Gloeobacter violaceus PCC 7421: one gene and its partner. Each later gene encodes a partner of the first gene's protein in a complex. Links are inferred from orthologs where the notes say so. Each region holds a gene or a part of one and is shown in the gene's direction. Other genes may lie near its edges.

Region 1 (9,117 bases):
ACGATTCTGTGTGCCCTGATACATGCTTGACCGTTCTCGTTGAAAGTCTGTATTTCATCAACATAAACCGTCGCTCGGCAAGGGCGAAGAAAAATCTTGTAAAGATCTTGCGGCGGATGCAAACAGCGGCTCGCCGTGAAGCGGCAGGACTTTCCTGACCCCGTGAGGAATTTTGCGCGTCTGTAATATACTCACTTTGGTTGTCCATCGGCGGGAAACCGGGCGTCTCATGCACTGAATTTCCTGAGCTCGCCGACAACCCGTTCACCATTGCCTGGAGAAACTACGCCCTCACGATTCACCGTATTTGTCAACCCTACGGCACCTTCTCGATGCTGAATACTTTCTACAAATTGCCGGCTATTGTGTCACTATCTTTCGCGATCTTCTGCGGTACTAGCCTACACAAAACTGCATTTGCCCAGTTCGTACCGACCGACATATTAATTACCGAAGCACCGATTATCGACCCGGAATTCGACCAGGCCAACGCCCGCTTCACCTGGGTCGACAGCGCAGGCGACGTTTGGATCGGCAATGTTGATGCGCAGACGGGCAACTTCGACCCCCTCGACGGTAAAAGCATCGCAGTGGACACCGGGGCAGTACCCGTTGAAGTGATCGGCAACGGCCCGGAGTGGGTCTTTACCAGTGCCGGTCCGCAGATTGTCTACACCAAGTTCGACAATAGCCGCTACGCCCTCGGCCGCGCCCTTCAGCAGAACGGTGTCTGGATCGGGGGGTTTTTGGAGAACGGCCAGGGTCGCTTCGGACCGATAGGCAGTCTTGATCGCAGCGATCCGGCCCCGCGCATCTCCTATATCGGCCGCGATGAGAACCGCAAACAGGTGACTTTTTGGCGAGGGCTCGACGAACCGTCCACCGAAGAGGTAATCCCCGGTTCCCAACCGCCGGGCGGGCGCTGGGTCGACGGCAAGCGGGCTCTGGTGCTCACCGAAAGAGTCGGCAGCGGGCGGCAGGGGTTTATGTACGACGTCGATGCCGGTGTGCTCGAACAGCTCACCTTTGATGCCGGCATCAAAAAAGCCATCTTCATGTGGCAGGCACCCGAGTACGGCAACGAGTACCTCTTCTTTACACTGATTGACGAAAAAGAGATTGGCATCTATCGCAAGATCGACGGAGTTTGGACGAAGATCAACACGGTGAAGCCGCCGTCGACAGGCAATTTTCTCTGGTCGCCGGAACTGCTGGTGTACGAGGGAAAATCCTACATCTTTATGGTCGCTTCGACCAGCCGGGATCAGGCAAGTAAGACGGTTCCCACGGACATCTGGCTGGCGGGGATCGATCCGGAGGCCCCCTTCTACCGGCAACTGAGCGATGCGACCAGCCGGGTGCGCAAAGATCCGGAGGTCTTCGTCACCGACGATGGTCCGATGATTTACTACCTAGCCTTTCTCACGCCGCTCACCTCGGCTATCTACCGGTGCGAGACCGGGCTTTGACCCCACTGGCACCGCTTTGCGCCTGCAATCCGTTGGGTTGACAACCTTTTTGCGATGGGAGGAATTCCTCAATGTGCACTCGGCAATGCGTCGGAACTGCTCTGGCGCTTTTCCTGGCAACCCTGGCGTGGGCACCCGCCGCCCTGCCCGCACCGCTCGACGTTCAGGTCTCTGAACTCGGCGTGATCGACCCGGAGTTTGATTCGCTTGCGGCCCGCTTCACCTGGGTGGACACCTTCGGAAGCGTCTGGATCGGCCATGTGGACCCGGCTACGGGTGACTTCGTTCCCCGCTCGGGTCAAAGCGTGCTGGTGGATACCGGGGCGGTACCCCTCGGCGCGGTCGTCAACGGTCCGGAATGGGTCTACAGCGCTTCCGGGCCACAAATCGTCTTTACAAAATATGATCAGGCCCGGCGCAGGGCGATCGCCCGAGCCCGAGCCGGTGCAGAGGGCTGGCGCAGCGAAGTGCTCCAGGGTGGCAGCAACCGTTTTCAGCCCATCGGCAGCCTCGACAGAAGTGATCCCCAACCCCGCATTGCCTACACCGGACCACAGCAGCAAGTCCTCTGGCGGCAACTGGATGATCCGGCCAGCGAGACGGTGGTCCCCGACGCCGATCCCGGCATCCGCTGGGTTCCCGGGCGGCGGGCGATGACCTACAGCGCCGTGGTGGACGGCGGGCGCCAGGCGTTTTTGTACGATATCGACACCCAAGTGCGCGAACAACTCACCTTCGACGCCGGGGCGAAAAAAGCCGTTTACCTGTGGCAGGCGCCGGAATACAACAGTGAGTATTTACTGTTTGCCCTGGTAGACCAGAGCAGCATCGGGGTCTACCGCAAACTTGGGGAAGCTTGGAGCCGCATCGCCACACTCAAGCCACCTGCGGTAGGCAACTATCTCTTTTCACCCGAGGTGTTCGTCTACGGCGGCAAATCTTATATCTTCATGGCTACCTCCACCAGCCGGGACCAGGCGAGCAAAACGGTTCCCACGGACATCTGGCTGGCGGGGATCGAGCCGGCGGCACCCTTCTACCGGCAACTGAGCGATGCAACGCCAAGGGTCCGCAAAGATCCGGAATTTTTTCTGACTGCACAAGGTCCAGTTGTTTTTTACCTGGCCTACCTCGACCCCGAGACTACGGCAATCTTCCGCTGCAATGCCGGTCTGGGTGTTCTCCGGTAGCGCCACCTGTTTTGCACCTGCAAGAGGATAGATCCGATGCTTGTATCACTCGGTATCCCCCAGCGGTTCGCCGTGGCCCTTCTACCGGCCGTCATCGCCTGCAACGCCTGTACCCAGACATCGGCAACAGCCCAGTCCGCGACGCAGGACGTGCAAGTCTCCGAACCCGGCGTGATCGACCCGGAATTCGACCAACCCAGCGGCCGTTTTACCTGGGTCGACGCCCAGGGCAGTGTCTGGATTGGGCGGGTGGACCGGGCGAGCGGCAATTTTATCCCCCCCTCCGGCAAAGCGGTCCTCGTCGACACCGGAGCAGTGCCCGCCGACGTGGTCGGCAATGGTCCGGAGTGGGTCTACGGTCAGGCCGGCGCCCAGATCGTCTACACCAAGTACGACGAAGATGGGGGCTATGCCCTCGGCCGCGCCCGCTTCAGCGGCAAGACCTGGTCGGGGGACATTCTGGAAAACGGTACCGACCGCTTCGGCCCTTTCGGCAGCCTCGACCGCGCCGACCCGGCCCCGCGCATCTCCTACGTCGGTCGCGATCTTAGCGGCCGACTGGTGAGCTTCTGGCGCGAACTGGCCAATCCGGCGAGCGAGACGGTGGTGCCGGGAGCGACCTACCCGGGCAGCCGCTGGGTCCCCGGCCGGCGCGCCGTTGTCTTTGTTCAGGAAGCGGGCGGTGTGCGACAGGTGTTTACCTACGACATCGACCGGCAGATCTCCGAGCAACTCACCTTCGATCCGGGCCTCAAAAAGGCTCCCTTTCTCTGGCAGGCGCCGGAATTTGGCGGCGCGCTGGTGCTGCTGGCCCTTGTCGACGAGACGCACCTCGGGCTCTACCGCCGGATTCAAGGGCGCTGGACGCGCTTTGCAACCCTCAAACCCCCCTCGACGGGCGATTATCTCTGGTCGCCGGAGCCTCTGGTCCACAACGGCAAATCCTATGTGTTCATGGTCACTTCCACGTCCTCAGACTCGCAAAGCCGCACCGTTCCTACCGACATCTGGCTGGCGGGCATCGACCCGACCGCACCCTTCTATCGGCAATTGAGCGATGCGACGGCTCGGGTGCGCACCGATCCGGAAGTGTTTGTCACCGATAACGGGCCCTATATTTACTTTTTGGTCTTTCTGGACCCTGAGACTCCGGCAATTTTGCGGACCGACACCGGGCTTGGACCGTCCCAATAACAGAGCGCCCCGGTGCCTTCGTGCTCCAGGGCAAGCCGTTTGACAGCACAGCTACGGAAGAGGGGGGCCGAGTTTGGTGTCGCAGCGGTAGATCACTGCACTTTCACCGGGGGCGGGCACCGCGGAGTAGTAAAGATACGGTCCGCTTTGGGTGATAAAGACCTCGGGGTCTTTGCGGGTCTTCTCCGACGGGTCGCTGCACTGGTAATAAAAGGGTGCCGCCGAGTCGATGCCCGCCAGCCAGATGTCGGTCAGGGCCGTGCGGGTTGTCGATTGCGGGCTATTGGAGGAAGCCATAATCAAGTACGACTTGCCGTTGTACACAAACGGCTCTGGAGATTGAACAAATTTGCCCTTAGAGGGCGGTTTGACCGTGGCTATCTTGGTCCACACCCCGTCGATTTTGCGGTAGACCCCGAGGCTGCTCTCGTTGGTGAGGGCAAAGAAGATATATTCGTTGTCGAATTCCGGCGCCTGCCACATAAAGACGCTTTCTTTGGGGCCGGCATCGAAGGTGAGTTGTTCGAACACTTTGGTGTCGACATCGTACAAAAACGCCTGGCGCACGCCGTTGACCACGGCGTTGACCGTCAGCTGGCGCTTGCCGGGCACCCAGCGCAACCCCTGCACCTGCTCGCCCGGCACCCGCTCCTCGGTCTCGGCATTGTCAAGATCGCGCCACTTAAGAATCAGGGCCGAACCGTTGTTGACTACTTTGGGAAAAGAAATCCGCGGCTTCGGGTCACCCTTATCGAGGCTGCCGATCGGTCCAAAGCCATTTTTGCCATCCTCCAGAAAAGACGGCACCCACTTGCTGCCGTCCCACTTGGCCTTGGCCAGAAAGCGCACATCGTTGGCATCGAGGGCCGTGTAGGTGATTTGATCGCCGACACTGGAGTAGACCCATTCTGGACCATTGCCGACCTCGAGAGTACGCGCGGCGTCCTCTGCCACGAGGCGAAACTTGCCCGAGGGCGGATCGAAGTTGCCCGTTACCGGATCGATTTTGCCAATCCAAACTTTGCCGTCGTTGCCAGACCAAACGAAGCGGTTTTCGTCCTGGTCGAACTCCGGATCAAACAGACGGCTATCGGGGCCGGAGACGATCACGTCTTCTTCGGTGGTCTGTCCGGCAACCGGCTGGGACCAAAGCGCCGATGTCGCCGGAATTAGGGCCGCTGCCGCCAGCGGGATGCACACGCCAAGGGACCACTTCAACCAGGTTTTCGCAAGGTGCGTGTCGAGCCAAGAGGGTGCGTGTTTTATAGGCATATGTGAACTTCGTAAAACTACTAACGCCTTGATAGTCTAGGACATCTGGCAAAGAAGTCAAGCAAAGTAGCTCGGCTAACTTGCCGAATTCGCCGAGATAATCGGCGCTTTTGATGCACGGTGCGGTCCGCGGCGGTGGGATTGGCTGCCGAATCTGCCCTTGGCAGGCCATCGGGAGCCCCGCGCGCCTTTACTCGGAAACGGCCGATCGAAAGCACAGCAGCGCTCGTGAATATCCGTCCATGTCCGTGGTACATTGGACGGCACGCCCGGTTCTGTCATCGGCTTCGGCGGCGGATACCATTGGGTAGCGTTGTTCAGATTTTTGCAACCAGGGCGCAAGGGATGATGAACGGCAACGGCGGCAGAGACTGCATTCACGTCCAGGGGGCACGCCAGCACAACCTCAAAAACATTTCCCTAAAGATTCCCCGCAACCAGCTGGTGGTGATAACAGGGGTATCAGGCTCAGGCAAGTCTTCGCTGGCTTTCGACACGATCTTCGCCGAGGGGCAGCGCCGCTATGTCGAATCGCTCTCGGCCTACGCCCGCCAGTTTTTGGGCCAACTCGACAAGCCCGACGTCGATCACATCGACGGGCTGAGCCCCGCCATCTCCATCGACCAAAAATCGACCTCCCACAACCCACGCTCGACGGTGGGCACGGTCACCGAGATTTACGATTATTTGCGCCTCTTGTTCGGGCGGGCTGGCAAGCCCTTTTGTCCGGTGTGCGGTCTGCCCATCGAGCCGCAGACCATTGAGCAGATTGTCGATCAGGTGCTCGAGTTGCCGGAGGGCACGCGCTTTCAATTGCTCGCTCCGGTCGTGCGCGGCAAAAAAGGCACCCACGCCAAGCTGCTTTCGGCCCTCGCTTCGGAGGGTTTTGTGCGGGTGCGCGTCGACGGGCGCGTCCACGAACTGGGCGAAAAGATCGAGCTTGAAAAAAATCAAAGCCACACCGTCGAGATCGTCGTCGATCGGCTGGTGCGGCGCGAGGGGATCGCCGAGCGGCTGGCCGATTCGCTCGCCACCGCCCTCGAGCGTGCCGAGGGGACGGTCGTCGTCGAACTGTTGCCGCGCGACGACGAGGAGCGTGCGCGCCTGGTGGAAATTTCCCGACACCACGGCCTGCACGACAGCGAGAGCGAAGTGGGCATCGAAATGGTCTTCTCCGCCAACTACGCCTGCCCGGTACACGGCTCGGTGATGGAGGAACTCTCGCCGCGGATGTTCTCGTTCAACTCGCCCTACGGCGCCTGCCCGAGTTGTCACGGCTTGGGAGCCATCCAAGAATTCTCCCCGGATCTGGTGGTGCCCGACCCGGCCAAACCGGTGAGCGAGGCCGTTTTGCCCTGGGCGGAGTCGAGCAATCCCTACTACGGCGAATTGCTCAAGAGCCTGGGCAAGCAACTCGGTTTCTCCCCCGCCTCCCCGTGGCATCTGCTGACCCGCACCCAGCGGCAGACGATCCTCTACGGATCGGAGGAGCGGGTGTTCGTGGACGCCGAGTCGTTCTACAACAACACCCGCGGCTACTTCACCAAGTTTGAAGGGGTGATCCCGGGGCTCAAGCGCCGTCTGGCGGAGGCCACCTCCGACCGGGTCAAGCTCAAGCTTGAGCAGTACATCGTCTCCCAGCCCTGCGCCGAGTGCAAAGGCACCCGCCTCAAGCCCCAGGTGACGGCAGTCAAAATTGCGGGCCGTTCGATTCTGGAATTTACCTCGGTGCCCATCGACACCTGTCTGGGAATGCTCGACACGCTCACCCTCAGCGAGCGGCAGGCGCGCATCGCCCACGAGGTATTGCGGGAAATTCGCGCCCGGCTGCAGTTTCTGGTCGATGTCGGCCTCGAATACCTCACCCTCGATCGCTCGGCCAACACGCTTTCGGGGGGCGAAGCCCAGCGCATCCGCCTCGCCACCCAGATCGGCTCGGGGCTTACCGGGGTGCTCTACGTGCTGGACGAACCGTCGATCGGCCTGCACCAGCGCGACAACGAGCGGCTGTTGCGCACGCTATTCAGGCTGCGCTCCCTGGACAACACGCTTCTGGTCGTCGAGCACGACGAGGATACGATGCGCGCCGCCGATCATTTAATCGACATCGGCCCCGGTGCCGGAGTCCATGGCGGCCGGGTGGTGGCCCAGGGAACCGTCGAGGACATCGTGACTTGCCCCGAGTCGATCACCGGCGCGTACCTCTCGGGCAGGCGGCGCATCGAGACCCCCGCCGCCCGCCGCTGCGGCAACGGTCTGAGCCTTTCCATGCGGGGCGCGTCGCGCAACAATTTGCGCTCGGTCGACGTCGAAATTCCGTTGGGCAAATTCGTCTGTGTCACCGGTGTGTCCGGCTCCGGCAAATCGACGCTCATCAACGAAATTCTCTACCCCTACCTCAAGCACCACTTCGGCCGCACCAGCCCCCGGCCGGTGGGCGTCGAAGCGGTCGAGGGCGTCGCCCACCTCGACAAGGTGATCGTCATCGACCAGTCGCCCATCGGCCGCACGCCGCGCTCGAATCCGGCCACCTACACCGGGGCTTTCGACGCCATTCGCGAAATCTTTTCGATGACCATCGAAGCGAAGGCTCGCGGCTACGAGCCGGGCCGCTTCTCCTTTAACGTCAAGGGCGGGCGGTGCGAGGCGTGCAAGGGCGAAGGCGTCAACGTCATCGCCATGAACTTTCTGCCCGATGTCTATGTGCAGTGCGATGTCTGCAAGGGCAAGCGCTACAACCGCGAGACCCTCCAGGTCAAATACAAAAACAAAACGATCGCCGATGTCTTGGAGATGACCGTCGAGGAAGCCTGCCAGTTTTTTGAGAACATCCCCAAGGCGATCAACAAGCTGGAGACGCTCCGGCAGGTGGGGCTCGACTACATTCGCCTCGGACAGCCCGCCCCGACCCTCTCGGGGGGCGAAGCGCAGCGCATCAAACTGGCCACCGAACTGTCGCGCCGCTCGACGGGCAAGACGCTGTATCTGCTCGACGAACCGAGCACGGGTCTATCATTTTACGACGTGCACAAATTGCTCGACGTGCTCGTGAAGCTGGTGGATACCGGCAATACCGTGGTCGTCATCGAACACAATCTGGATATGCTGCGCGTGTGCGACTGGATTATCGACCTCGGTCCGGAAGGGGGCCGCAAGGGCGGCCAGATCGTGGCCACCGGCACCCCGGAGCAGGTGGCGGGGGTTGAAGATTCCTACACCGGCCAATTTCTGCGCCGCGTGCTGGAGCACGCGCCAGGGATTCTGGTCGGCTCGGAGGCGGCCCAGCAATAGGACGCAGCCAGCAGCGAGATATTTGCTATTCTGAGCCCAGCTTGAAGATGATTCGGATGCTCAGAACGGTTGGCTGTCTGCTGGCGGCACTCTACTGCTTCGTGTGGCTGCGGATTCCCGAGGACGTGTTGGGGGTGGTGCTGCCGATTCAGCGCCTGGTGGGCTGGCTCGGGCTGGTGGTTGTGCTTGCGGCACTGCTGTTCAATGTCGCTCCCGGGCCGGGGCGGCTCGCCCGGGGATACCTGGGGGCTGTGGTGTTGTTTGTGGTCTATCTGGGCGTGGACTTTTTGTTGCGATTTTTGGGCAATCCGGACGTGTTCAACGCCTACTTCGATCTGCCCCTGTTCGCTTCGGATATAGCAAAATATCTTGCCTCGTTTGCCTCGGCCTATGTGGTCTATTTCACCCTGCGCCGCCATTCGCAAATTGAGAATACGCTCATTCGGCTGCTGTTGCTTTCAGGAGGTCTTTCAATCGCGGCGGCCTATGGTTTCCTATTTCTCTATTTCCAGGGTTTTACGACGGACAACGAAGTGCTTGCCCACCCCTTCGGCGGTTACCTGGGAGTATGGGAAACCGGCGGTGCGCTGCCCCGGTTGGCGGGGACTACTGCCGAACCGCAGCAGTTTGCAATCGTCTTTTTGACGCCGCTGCTATTGATGCTTACAAGACGCTATATCGGGCGTTTTTGGCCGATTGCT
Region 2 (9,684 bases), 410 kb from region 1 along the record:
GGGGACACTCCTTGAATCGACTCCAAGTCGGCTCGCCCGGGAAGCTCGCCTCCGGCAGGACGAGCGCTACTTTCTTTACCTATTCTTAATCCTGATAAGGCAGCGACGCCGCCACTTCCCCCTAAAGAGAGATGGGACGGGTTCAATCCTGCCCATACGCAGAACGGCCTATTTGGAACGGTTCGACCATTTCAGCCCTGGGGCAGAAGAATTGCATGCATCGCGTGAGCCATCCTATAGTCAAGCTACCAAATAACAAAGCAACGACAGGCGTCTCGGAGATTATATATGTACGGACGGATTGCACTGATCTCTGTGAATGGCGACCCCTCGGCGGTCATCGGCGCAGAGGAAGCAGGTGGACAAAATGTCTATGTTCGAGAGGTCGGCAAGCATCTGGCAAGTCTCGGCCACCAGGTAGACATGTTCACTCGCCGTATAGATCCGTCACAAGAAGAGGTCGTCGAAGAAGCTCCCAACTGCCGCACGATCCGCCTCGCCGCCGGGCCTTTGGAGTTTGTGAAGCGCGACGACTTACACAGCTATATTCCCCATTTTGTGGAAAGCTTGACGGCCTACGCCCGGCGCCACTCCTACGACGCGGTACACACCCACTATTGGCATTCGGGGATGGTGGGGCTGGCACTGCGCGAGAAATTGGGTATACCCGTGGTACACACTTACCACTCCCTGGGTGCCGTCAAATACATGAACGTCGCAGAGATTCCCGCCTCGGCACAGCTGCGCCTGAACGGTGAGCGCCGGATTCTGGAGCAGGCGGACCGGGTCGTGGCCACCAGCCCTCAAGAGGCGGAGCATATGCGCTCTTACGTCTCGCGCAAAGGCTCGGTGGATGTCATTCCTTGCGGTGTAGACATCGGCCACTTCGTGGAGACCGATCGGGCCGAGGCGCGGCGGGTACTCGGCTGGGCTGAGCAGGAGAAAGTGGTGCTCTACGTGGGCCGCTTCGACAAGCGCAAGGGGATCGAGACCCTGGTGCGCGCGGTGGCCCAGATTGAGGAACCGGTGCGTCTGGTCATCGGCGGCGGCTATACGCCCGATCGCGGCGACGGCGTCGAGTTCGAGCGCATCCGCAGTGTAGTCGAGGAGGTGGGTCTAACCGGTCGGACCGAGTTTACGGGCCGCATCGACCAGGCGGATCTGCCCAACTATTACACGGCAGCGGACGTGTGCGTGGTGCCAAGCCACTACGAACCGTTTGGTTTGGTGGCCATCGAAGCGATGGCCTGCGGCACACCGGTGATCGCCAGCGCGGTAGGTGGGCTATGCTACAGCGTCGTCAACAACGAGACGGGTCTGCTGGTACCGCCGCGCGATGCCGAGCGCTTCGCCGGGGCCATTCGCCGGGTGATTACCGATGCCGGGTTGCGCGAGCGGTTGTCGCTCGCCGGTGTTCGCCGCATCCATGACCACTTCACCTGGGCCGGGGTGAGCCGCCAACTCGGGCGCCTTTATGCGAACCTGGCGGCCCGTCGGGTTTCTAATCGCCCGCAAAAGCAGCAGTCTGTGGCCTGATCGATGGCGAACCTGCCTTTTTTGTTCGTCAGCGATCTCGACGACACCCTGGTCGGTTCGCTTCCCGAGGACCGCGAGGCGCTGCGGGTGCTCAACGCGGTCCTCGCCGAACCCGAGGTCACAGTGATCTATGCCACCGGACGCTCGCCTGCTTCGGCTTTGACCCTGATTGCCGAGGCCGAATTGTTGATTCCCGATGCCCTGGTGACTAGTGTCGGGACGGCCATCTACTATTCAGAAGATCCCGACAGGCCGGATCATCGGTGGTGGGAGCTTCTGAAGGACGGATGGCAAACGGAGGCAATCGAAGCTGTCGCCGGGCTTTTCCCGGAACTGTGGCCCCAGCCTTCGGCTGAGCAAGGCCCGTTCAAGCGCAGTTATTTTCTCGATCCCGCCCACGCTTACCGCATCGCCGAACTCGAAGCACAGTTACTAAAGGCGCAGTTGCGAACGCGCGTGGTCTACTCCAGTTTTCGCGATCTTGACATCCTGCCCGCCAAGGGCAACAAGGGATCAGCGGTGCGCTACTTGCAGGAGCGCTGGAACTTCGACAGTCGAAATACAGTGGTCTGCGGCGATTCCGGCAACGATCAAAGCCTCTTTGAGACGGGCAACCTGGGAATCGCCGTCGGCAATGCCCGTAGCGAGCTGGTCGCGTGGATGACGGGGCAGCCGAAGCTGCCTATCTACGCTGCGAAGGGCCGCTGTGCTGAAGGCATCGCCGAAGGATTGCGCCACTGGCAGCTTATCTAACCGGTGCGGCGCGCAATCGTAAGCCTTGATTTATTTCACAACGTATTTGCTTAGATCCAGACCCGCTTCTTTGGCCAAAGCGTGCAGGCTGCGGTGCTCAAGGGTCTTGATCGCTTTGGTCGAGAGCTTCAAGCGCACGAAGCAACCCTGCTGATCGTCCCAGATCCGCTTCCATTGCAAGTTGGCCATCTGCAAACGCTTGTTGCGGCGGTGGGAAAAAGAAACGCTGTAGGCGTTGTTGGCTTTTTTGCCGGTGAGCATGCACTTGCGCGACATCGTCCGCACTCCGGATTTTGAACACAATCGCTAATTATTACACACCAGGAGGGTTCGCCGCACGGGTGTCGTGGCCGATGGGCTCAACGTTACAATAGATTGCCGATGCTGCCTGTCGTTCATGCCGCTCACCGCCCTCATCCAGAGTCTTAGGGGTTCTCCGTTTCTTGAGGAGATGTCCCAACGCCTCGGCAAAGCCCTGCCTGTCCGGCTGCAGGGCGGCAACCGGGTCGCCCGCGGCATTGCCGCCTCGGCCCTGGCCCGCCGCCAGGGCACGCCACTTTTGGTCGTCACCGCCAATCTTGAGGAAGCAGCGCGCTGGAGCGCCCAGCTCGAAGCGATGGGTTGGGGTTCGGTGTACCTGTATCCGTCCTCAGAAGCGACCCCCTACGAGCCTTTTGATCCGGAAGAAGAAGTCACCTGGGGACAACTGCAGGTGCTTGCCGAGCTGACCGGACGCAGCAGCGCCCACTGGGCGATCGTCTGCACCAGCCGGGCGCTGCATCCCCACCTGCCGCCGCCGGAGTATCTGGCGGAATATTGCCTGTCGCTGGAGGCGGGTGCGGGTCTGTCGATTGAGAAGTTGACCGGCGAACTGGTGCGGCTGGGCTATCTGCGGGTGCCCCAGGTCGAAGCCGAGGGCCAATTCTCCCGCCGCGGCGACATTCTGGACTTCTTTCCGGTTTCTGCCGAGATACCCGTGCGCGCCGAGTGGTTCGGCGACGAGTTGGAGCGCCTGCGCGAATTTGACCCGGCCACCCAGCGCTCCCTCGATGCAGTGCAGCAGGTGGCGATTACCCCGGTGGGCTTCGGGCCGGTGGTCCTGCCGGAGTTGCAGCTGCGGCTCACCCCGGCGCGGGTGGCCGAGTTGCCCAATAGCTGGCAGGAAGTCGTGCGCACCCAGATCCAGCAGGGCCAGGCTCCCGAGGGGTTGCGCCGCTGGCTGGGGCTGGCGTTTGACCAACCGGCCTCCCTGGTGGACTATCTGCCGGACGCGCTCACCGTCTGTGTCGATGAACCCGAGCAGGTGCGCTCCGCCGAGCACCGCTGGTGCGAGCAGGCCGAGGAGCAGTGGTCCCACCAGCCGGTGGGACCGGGGCCGCTGCACACCGATTTTGCGGCGATCACGGCGTCCCTCGGGCGCTACGCGCTCATCGAGATGCGCGAACTGGTTGCCGAGGGCGAGGCGTTCGGTCTGGGGGGCCGGCCGCTGCCGAGTGTGCCTCACCAGTTCGGCAACCTGGCGGAGCACCTGCGGCAGTACCGCGCCCAGGGGCTGCAAATCTGGATGCTCTCGGCCCAGCCGAGCCGGGCGGTGGCCCTGTTGGGCGATCACGACTGCCCCGCCCAGTTCATCCCCAACCCGCAGGATCTGCCCGCCATCGAAAAGGCGCGCTCCACCCGCACGCCCATTGCCCTCAAGTACTCGGGCCTTGCCGAGATGGAGGGGAGCATCCTTGCCACCCTGCGCGTCGTGCTGGTCACCGATCGCGAATTTTTTGGACAGCGGGTGCTCGCCACGCCCAACTTCGTGCGCAAGCGCCGCCGGGCCGCCTCCAAGCAAATCGACCTCGACAAGCTCAACCCCGGCGATTTCGTCGTCCACCGCAGCCACGGGATTGGTCGCTTCGCGAAGCTCGAGAAGCTGACCGTGAGCGGCTCGGCGCGCGAGTACCTGGTCATCGAGTACGCCGACGGCATCCTGCGGGTGGCGGCCGATCAGATGAATTCGCTCTCGCGCTACCGCTCCACCGGTGGAACGGTACAGCTGTCGCGCATGGGGAGCAAGAGTTGGGAGAAGACCAAGCAAAAAGTCAAAAAAGCGATCCAGAAAATCGCCTTCGACCTGCTCGATCTCTATGCCCGCCGCGCCCAGGAAAGCCGCATTCCCTTTCCGCCCGACCAGCCCTGGCAGCGGGAGATGGAGGAGTCCTTTCCCTATCCGCTCACCCCGGATCAAGCCCGCGCCATCCAGGAAGTGAAAATCGACATGGAGTCGGAGCGGCCTATGGACCGGCTGGTCTGCGGCGACGTCGGCTTCGGCAAAACCGAGGTGGCGATCCGGGCCGCCTTCAAAGCCCTCACCTCGGGTGTCCAGTGCGCCGTGCTGGTGCCCACCACGGTGCTCGCCTCCCAGCACTATCACACGTTTAAAGAGCGCTTCGCTCCCTACCCGATTTCGATCGGTCTACTCAACCGCTTTCGCACCGCGAGCGAGAAAAAAGACCTGCTCGCCCGCCTCGCCACCGGCGAACTGGATCTGGTGATCGGCACCCACCAGCTGTTGGGAGCCGGGGTGCGCTTCCAGAATCTGGGGCTGCTGGTTATCGACGAGGAGCAGCGCTTCGGCGTCGCCCAAAAAGAAAAAATCAAGACCCTCAAGACCCAGGTGGACGTGCTCACCCTCACGGCCACCCCGATTCCCCGCACGCTCTACATGTCGCTTTCCGGGGTACGCGAGATGAGCTTGATTACTACCCCGCCCCCGAGCCGCCGCCCGATCAAGACCCACCTCGCTCCCTACGACCCCGAGCATGTGCGCACGGCGATTTTGCAGGAGTTGGGCCGGGGCGGCCAGATTTTTTATGTCTACAACCGCATCGAAGATATTCAGGATGTCGCCGCCCGCCTGCAGGCGATGATCCCCACCGCCCGCGTCTGCGTCGGCCACGGCCAGATGGAGGAGGGCGAACTCGAATCGACGATGCTCGCCTTCAGCGGCGGCGAATTCGACATTCTCGTCTGTACGACGATCATCGAATCGGGCCTCGATATTCCCCGCGTCAACACGATCCTGGTCGAGAACGCCCACCAGTTCGGTCTTTCCCAGCTCTACCAGTTGCGCGGCCGGGTGGGCCGCTCGGGGGTGCAGGCCCACGCCTGGATGTTCTACAAGCAGGAGGAAGCCCTCACCGACGAGGCGCGCAAGCGCCTGAGAGCCATCCAAGAATTTACCCAACTGGGATCGGGCTACCAGCTCGCCATGCGCGACATGGAAATCCGCGGCGTCGGCAACTTGCTGGGGGCCGAGCAGTCGGGCCAGCTCAACGCCATCGGCTTCGACTTGTACATGGAACTATTGGAAGAGGCGATTCAAGAAATCCGCGGCCGCAAGCTGCCCAAGGTCGAGGACACCCAGATCGACCTGCGCGTCACCGCCTTTATCCCGGCCGACTACATCCCGGATCTCGAACAGAAGATGCGCGCCTACCGCCAGGTGGCCGCCGCCCCCGACCGCGCCCAACTGCAAGCTGCCGCCCTTGAATGGACCGAGCGCTACGGCCCTGTGCCCCCTGCCGCCCAGCAACTGCTGCGCGTCATGGAACTGAAGCAGGTGGCCCGCGCCCTGGGCTTTGCCCGCATCCGCCCCGAAGGCACCAACATTGTGCTGGAGACTCCCATGGAGGCTCCCGCCTGGGAGCAAATTCACCAGGCGTTGCCGGCGGAGGTGCGCGGACGCTTTTTCTTTCAGCCCGGCAAAGTCACCGTGCGCAACCTGGGTGTTCTCCCCAGCGCCCAGCAACTCGAAAATCTGGTGCAGTGGCTCGACAAGGTGCAGTTGCCGTCGCTGGAGATGGCGGGATAATCTCGCTTAAGCAGGAAAAGCCAATTAAACATCGGACTGGAGAAGAACCGTCCAGGTTTCGATCCACTCTTGGCACTTCTCTCACCAAGTCGGCGACCGTCCCTCCGCCAGCCGCTCCGACAGCCTCCGACAACGCACTGGCGCCCTTGGCGAACCCTGGCGAAGCACTGGCGGGACTGATGGCGATCCTCGATGGACTGGGATACCGGCGCGAGCGGCAGCAGCCGGCCGCCGCGCTCGGCGAGAAAATTCTGCTCACCCTCGGCGAGGCCCAGGCGCTCACCGGTCTGAGCCGCGATCACCTAAAGCGAGCCATCGCCGCCGGGGAGCTACGCGCTGGAAAGCTCGGCCGGGCTTGGCGCATCAAGCGCTCGCGCCTAGAGCATCGGTCCAGAACCAGCAGTTGACGGTAGAAGCCGCATCCTCTTTTCTGGAGACGACCTCTACCTCCTTCGCCTATGCAGCCTTCTGTCTGGCAGCCGCCAGTGGAACCCTCACCCGCTGAGCAGGCTATCCTCAAGCGTATCCGTCGCGCCAAGCTGTTCGTTTTCCTGCGCCGCATCCGCCATCAACTCTTCGACGCCGCCTTCCAGAGCGAACTGGCCGGCATCTACAAAGACAGCCCTTGCGGTCAGCCGCCCATCCCACCGGCTCAACTGGCCCTGGCCACTGTCTTGCAGGCCTACACCGGTATCTCCGACGACGAGACCATTGAAGTGCTCACCATGGACCGCCGGTGGCAGATGGTGCTCGACTGCCTCGATTGCGAGGAAGCCCCCTTCGGCAAAGCCACCCTGATACGCTTCCGCCAAGCGCTCATCGCCCACGGCCTCGACCGTCGCCTGATTGAGCGGACCATCGAGTTGGCCACCAGCGACGGCGGGTTCGGCTCACGGGCGTTGCGGGCGGCCCTCGATTCGAGCCCTTTGTGGGGAGCCGGGAGAGTCGAGGATTCTTTTAATTTGTTGGGCCATGCAATGCGCAAGGCATTGAGGATCATGGTGTGCCAGACGGGGGTGGGACTGGCGCAATGGGCTGAGCAGACAGGCACCACACTCGTCGCGGGCAGCAGTTTGAAGGCTGCCCTGGACATCGATTGGAGTCAACCGGACGAATGTGCCGAAGCTCTGGGAAGGCTGCTCGGGGCGCTCGAATCGCTGGAAAGTTACTTGGACGGGCAAACTCAACCCCCTCAGGCTGGGGTCGCACGGTGTCTGCAAGCGGCCGAGCAAGTCCACCAGCAGGACGTACAACTCAACTCGCGCGGACAGTTTGTCCTTCGGCGTGGAGTCAGCCGCGAGCGGCGCATCAGCATCGAAGACCCCGCGATGCGCCACGGCCGCAAAAGCCGGGCGGTGCGCATCGATGGCTACAAGCGCCACGTGCTCAAAGACATCGACAGCGGCCTGGTGCGCGCAGTGGGCATTACTGCGGCCAACCGACCGGAAGCGGCGGTGACAAGGGACATCGAGGCGGACCTGGAGCCTCAGCGGGTGAAGTTGATTGAACTGCACATCGACCGGGCGTATCTGAGCAGCGAGTGGGTCAGACTTCGTCCAGAAGACTTGCGTATTTACTGCAAAGCCTGGCCGGTTAGAAATGGGCCGTACTTCCAGAAGACGGCCTTCGTGCTCGACTGGGAGGCGATGCGGATTCGTTGTCCACAGGGCGTCACCCAGCCTTTTGAGGTGGGTGGGAAAGTGCGGTTTCCGGCCGCGCGCTGTCGGCGCTGTCCCCTACAGGAACGCTGCACGACCAGCCCCAAAGGTCGCAGTGTCTCGATCCATCCGGACGAACTTCTGCTGGTCGAGTTGCGCGAACGCCAGCAGACAAAGGAGGGTCGAGCGAAGTTGCGTGAGCGCGTGAGTGTCGAGCACAGTTTGGCGCACATCGGTCAGTGGCAGGGACGCCGAGCCCGTTACCTGGGCGTGCGCAAGAATCTATTCGATTTGCGTCGGGTGGCGGTGGTGCACAATCTGCATGTGCTAGCCCGACAGGAAGCCGCTGGGCGTTCACAGGCGGCTTAGGTTCTGGACCGATGCTCTAGGGCAGCTTAGCATCTCAGGTAGGATGAGCTTCCAGTTGGGAATTAAGTTGACTGCTTTTGCTATCCCTTTCGCGACTTACTGCCTACGAGAGTTTTTGCAAAGCGACAAGTAATAAGTCAGCAGGAGCTTCGATGCGGATTTTTTTATGACGTCCTTGCTGGCCCTGAACAAGGCTTACCTGTCGGCGGGGTACACCGAAAAACGCGGCGATCAAAGCGACGCACTCGGCATTGGCCTTACCTTCGACCGGCGGGGCGGCAAGACGCACTTTGAAGGCGTTCTGCTGCCAGCCCACCACCTCAGAACAGCTGGCGCGCGGCTGAGCCCAGACAGTGAGGGTGATCCCGCCTGCATCGACACTCACGGCTCCGGGCGGGAATGCCTCAGGGTCGGGCATCGGCGGAAGCGGAGAGCGCACCTTTTTGGCTGACCCAGGCGGTGAGGATGTGGGAGAGCAGCCCGAACGGGCCGAAAAATAGACACAAAATTAGCGAGTGGATCGTCCAGACTGCCGTGCGTTGACCTTCGAAGTAAATCCAGCGGCCGACGAATAAATCGAACACCAGATAATGTACCCAGCCCGCGGCGGCTCCCTGCTCGGTGCCAAAAAAGCGCGCGATGTCGGCAAGTTTTGGGTTGGACATTGCCTGGAGCGATTCGGTGTTGAGGCTTCCCGCCACCAGGTAAAGATATACCAGCGCCAGGGCGATGAAGGGTAGATAGGAGGCCATCACCCTGCGAGTCACCTTCCAGTTGGGAGCGACGATCATCAGCGCCCAAAAGGGCAGCACGAACAGGTTGGCCGCGTCAAACAGCAGCGAAACGGTCATGGGTCAGTCTGCGAGCACCAATTTCATTGAAGCGCGAATCGTAAAATGTGCCCGGCGGTAATGCCGGGACGCTCGATCTGAGGAACGTGACCGCAGGCGCCGATCCAGACGAGGGCACTATTTTCGATGGCTGCCAGGAACTTGAGGGCGTCGGTAGGTGGAATCGACTCGTCGCGCTCACCCCAGAGAATCAAGGTCGGTTGGCTGACCGCGCGGATCTGCTCCTCGGCGATGCGATAGCCGCCCCGGGCATTGAAATCGAGGATCGCCTCGCGCCAGTAGGGCATTTCCATGGGCAGCGAGGCGCAACGGATGAGTTCGGCAGTGGTGTGATCCCCCACCAATTCACTCCAGCCCAGGGCCGCGAGCCGACGCTGGCGAAAATACTCAACCGCCGCTTCGCGCAGAGGTTCCGCCAGACCCGCAAGCCAGGCCGGTGGACCGGTGAAGCCGGTGCTGGCGATGAGCACCAGTTTCTGCACTGCCTGCGGGTGGTTAACGGCAAAATCGACCGCCGCCGCCCCGCCCATCGAAGCGCCCACCACCAGCACCGGCCGCCGGATATGCGCCTGCCAAAAAGCGTGCAGATGGGTCTGGATTTCGGCCCGTCCGTAAGCGGCCCCGCTCTGACGCTCAGTGAAACCGAATCCCCACA

Evidence for each region.
Region 2: the proteins of uvrA (region 1) and mfd are in contact, whole or in part, in a crystal structure (PDB 4DFC), measured with the Escherichia coli proteins. The link is inferred for Gloeobacter violaceus PCC 7421 from one-to-one orthologs.

Annotation. Positions count from the first base shown.
Region 1 is NC_005125.1:4,446,052-4,455,168, forward strand. Bases 5,127-8,616 are described here. They hold uvrA (excinuclease ABC subunit UvrA), read left to right. Parts: upstream 5,127-5,470; coding sequence 5,471-8,416; downstream 8,417-8,616. Other genes in these bases: GLL_RS21810 (O-antigen ligase family protein), read left to right, coding at 8,473-8,616. In the rest of the region: GLL_RS21785 (hypothetical protein), read left to right, coding at 366-1,469; GLL_RS21790 (hypothetical protein), read left to right, coding at 1,541-2,659; GLL_RS21795 (hypothetical protein), read left to right, coding at 2,696-3,853; GLL_RS21800 (hypothetical protein), read right to left, coding at 3,905-5,071; more of GLL_RS21810, read left to right, coding at 8,617-9,117. UniProt on the Escherichia coli protein: The UvrABC repair system catalyzes the recognition and processing of DNA lesions. UvrA is an ATPase and a DNA-binding protein. A damage recognition complex composed of 2 UvrA and 2 UvrB subunits scans DNA for abnormalities.
Region 2 is NC_005125.1:4,038,093-4,047,776, reverse strand. What follows is about bases 2,295-6,351. They hold mfd (transcription-repair coupling factor), read left to right. Parts: upstream 2,295-2,686; coding sequence 2,687-6,151; downstream 6,152-6,351. Other genes in these bases: GLL_RS19770 (helix-turn-helix domain-containing protein), read left to right, coding at 6,331-6,351; rpmB (50S ribosomal protein L28), read right to left, coding at 2,320-2,565. Also shown: GLL_RS19790 (glycosyltransferase family 4 protein), read left to right, coding at 289-1,536; GLL_RS19785 (sucrose-phosphate phosphatase), read left to right, coding at 1,540-2,289; more of GLL_RS19770, read left to right, coding at 6,352-6,558; GLL_RS19765 (IS1182-like element ISGvi6 family transposase), read left to right, coding at 6,610-8,178; GLL_RS19760 (DUF167 domain-containing protein), read right to left, coding at 8,282-8,563; GLL_RS19755 (ABA4-like family protein), read right to left, coding at 8,583-9,029; GLL_RS19750 (alpha/beta fold hydrolase), read right to left, coding at 9,053-9,684. UniProt on the Escherichia coli protein: Couples transcription and DNA repair by recognizing RNA polymerase (RNAP) stalled at DNA lesions. Mediates ATP-dependent release of RNAP and its truncated transcript from the DNA, and recruitment of nucleotide excision repair machinery to the damaged site.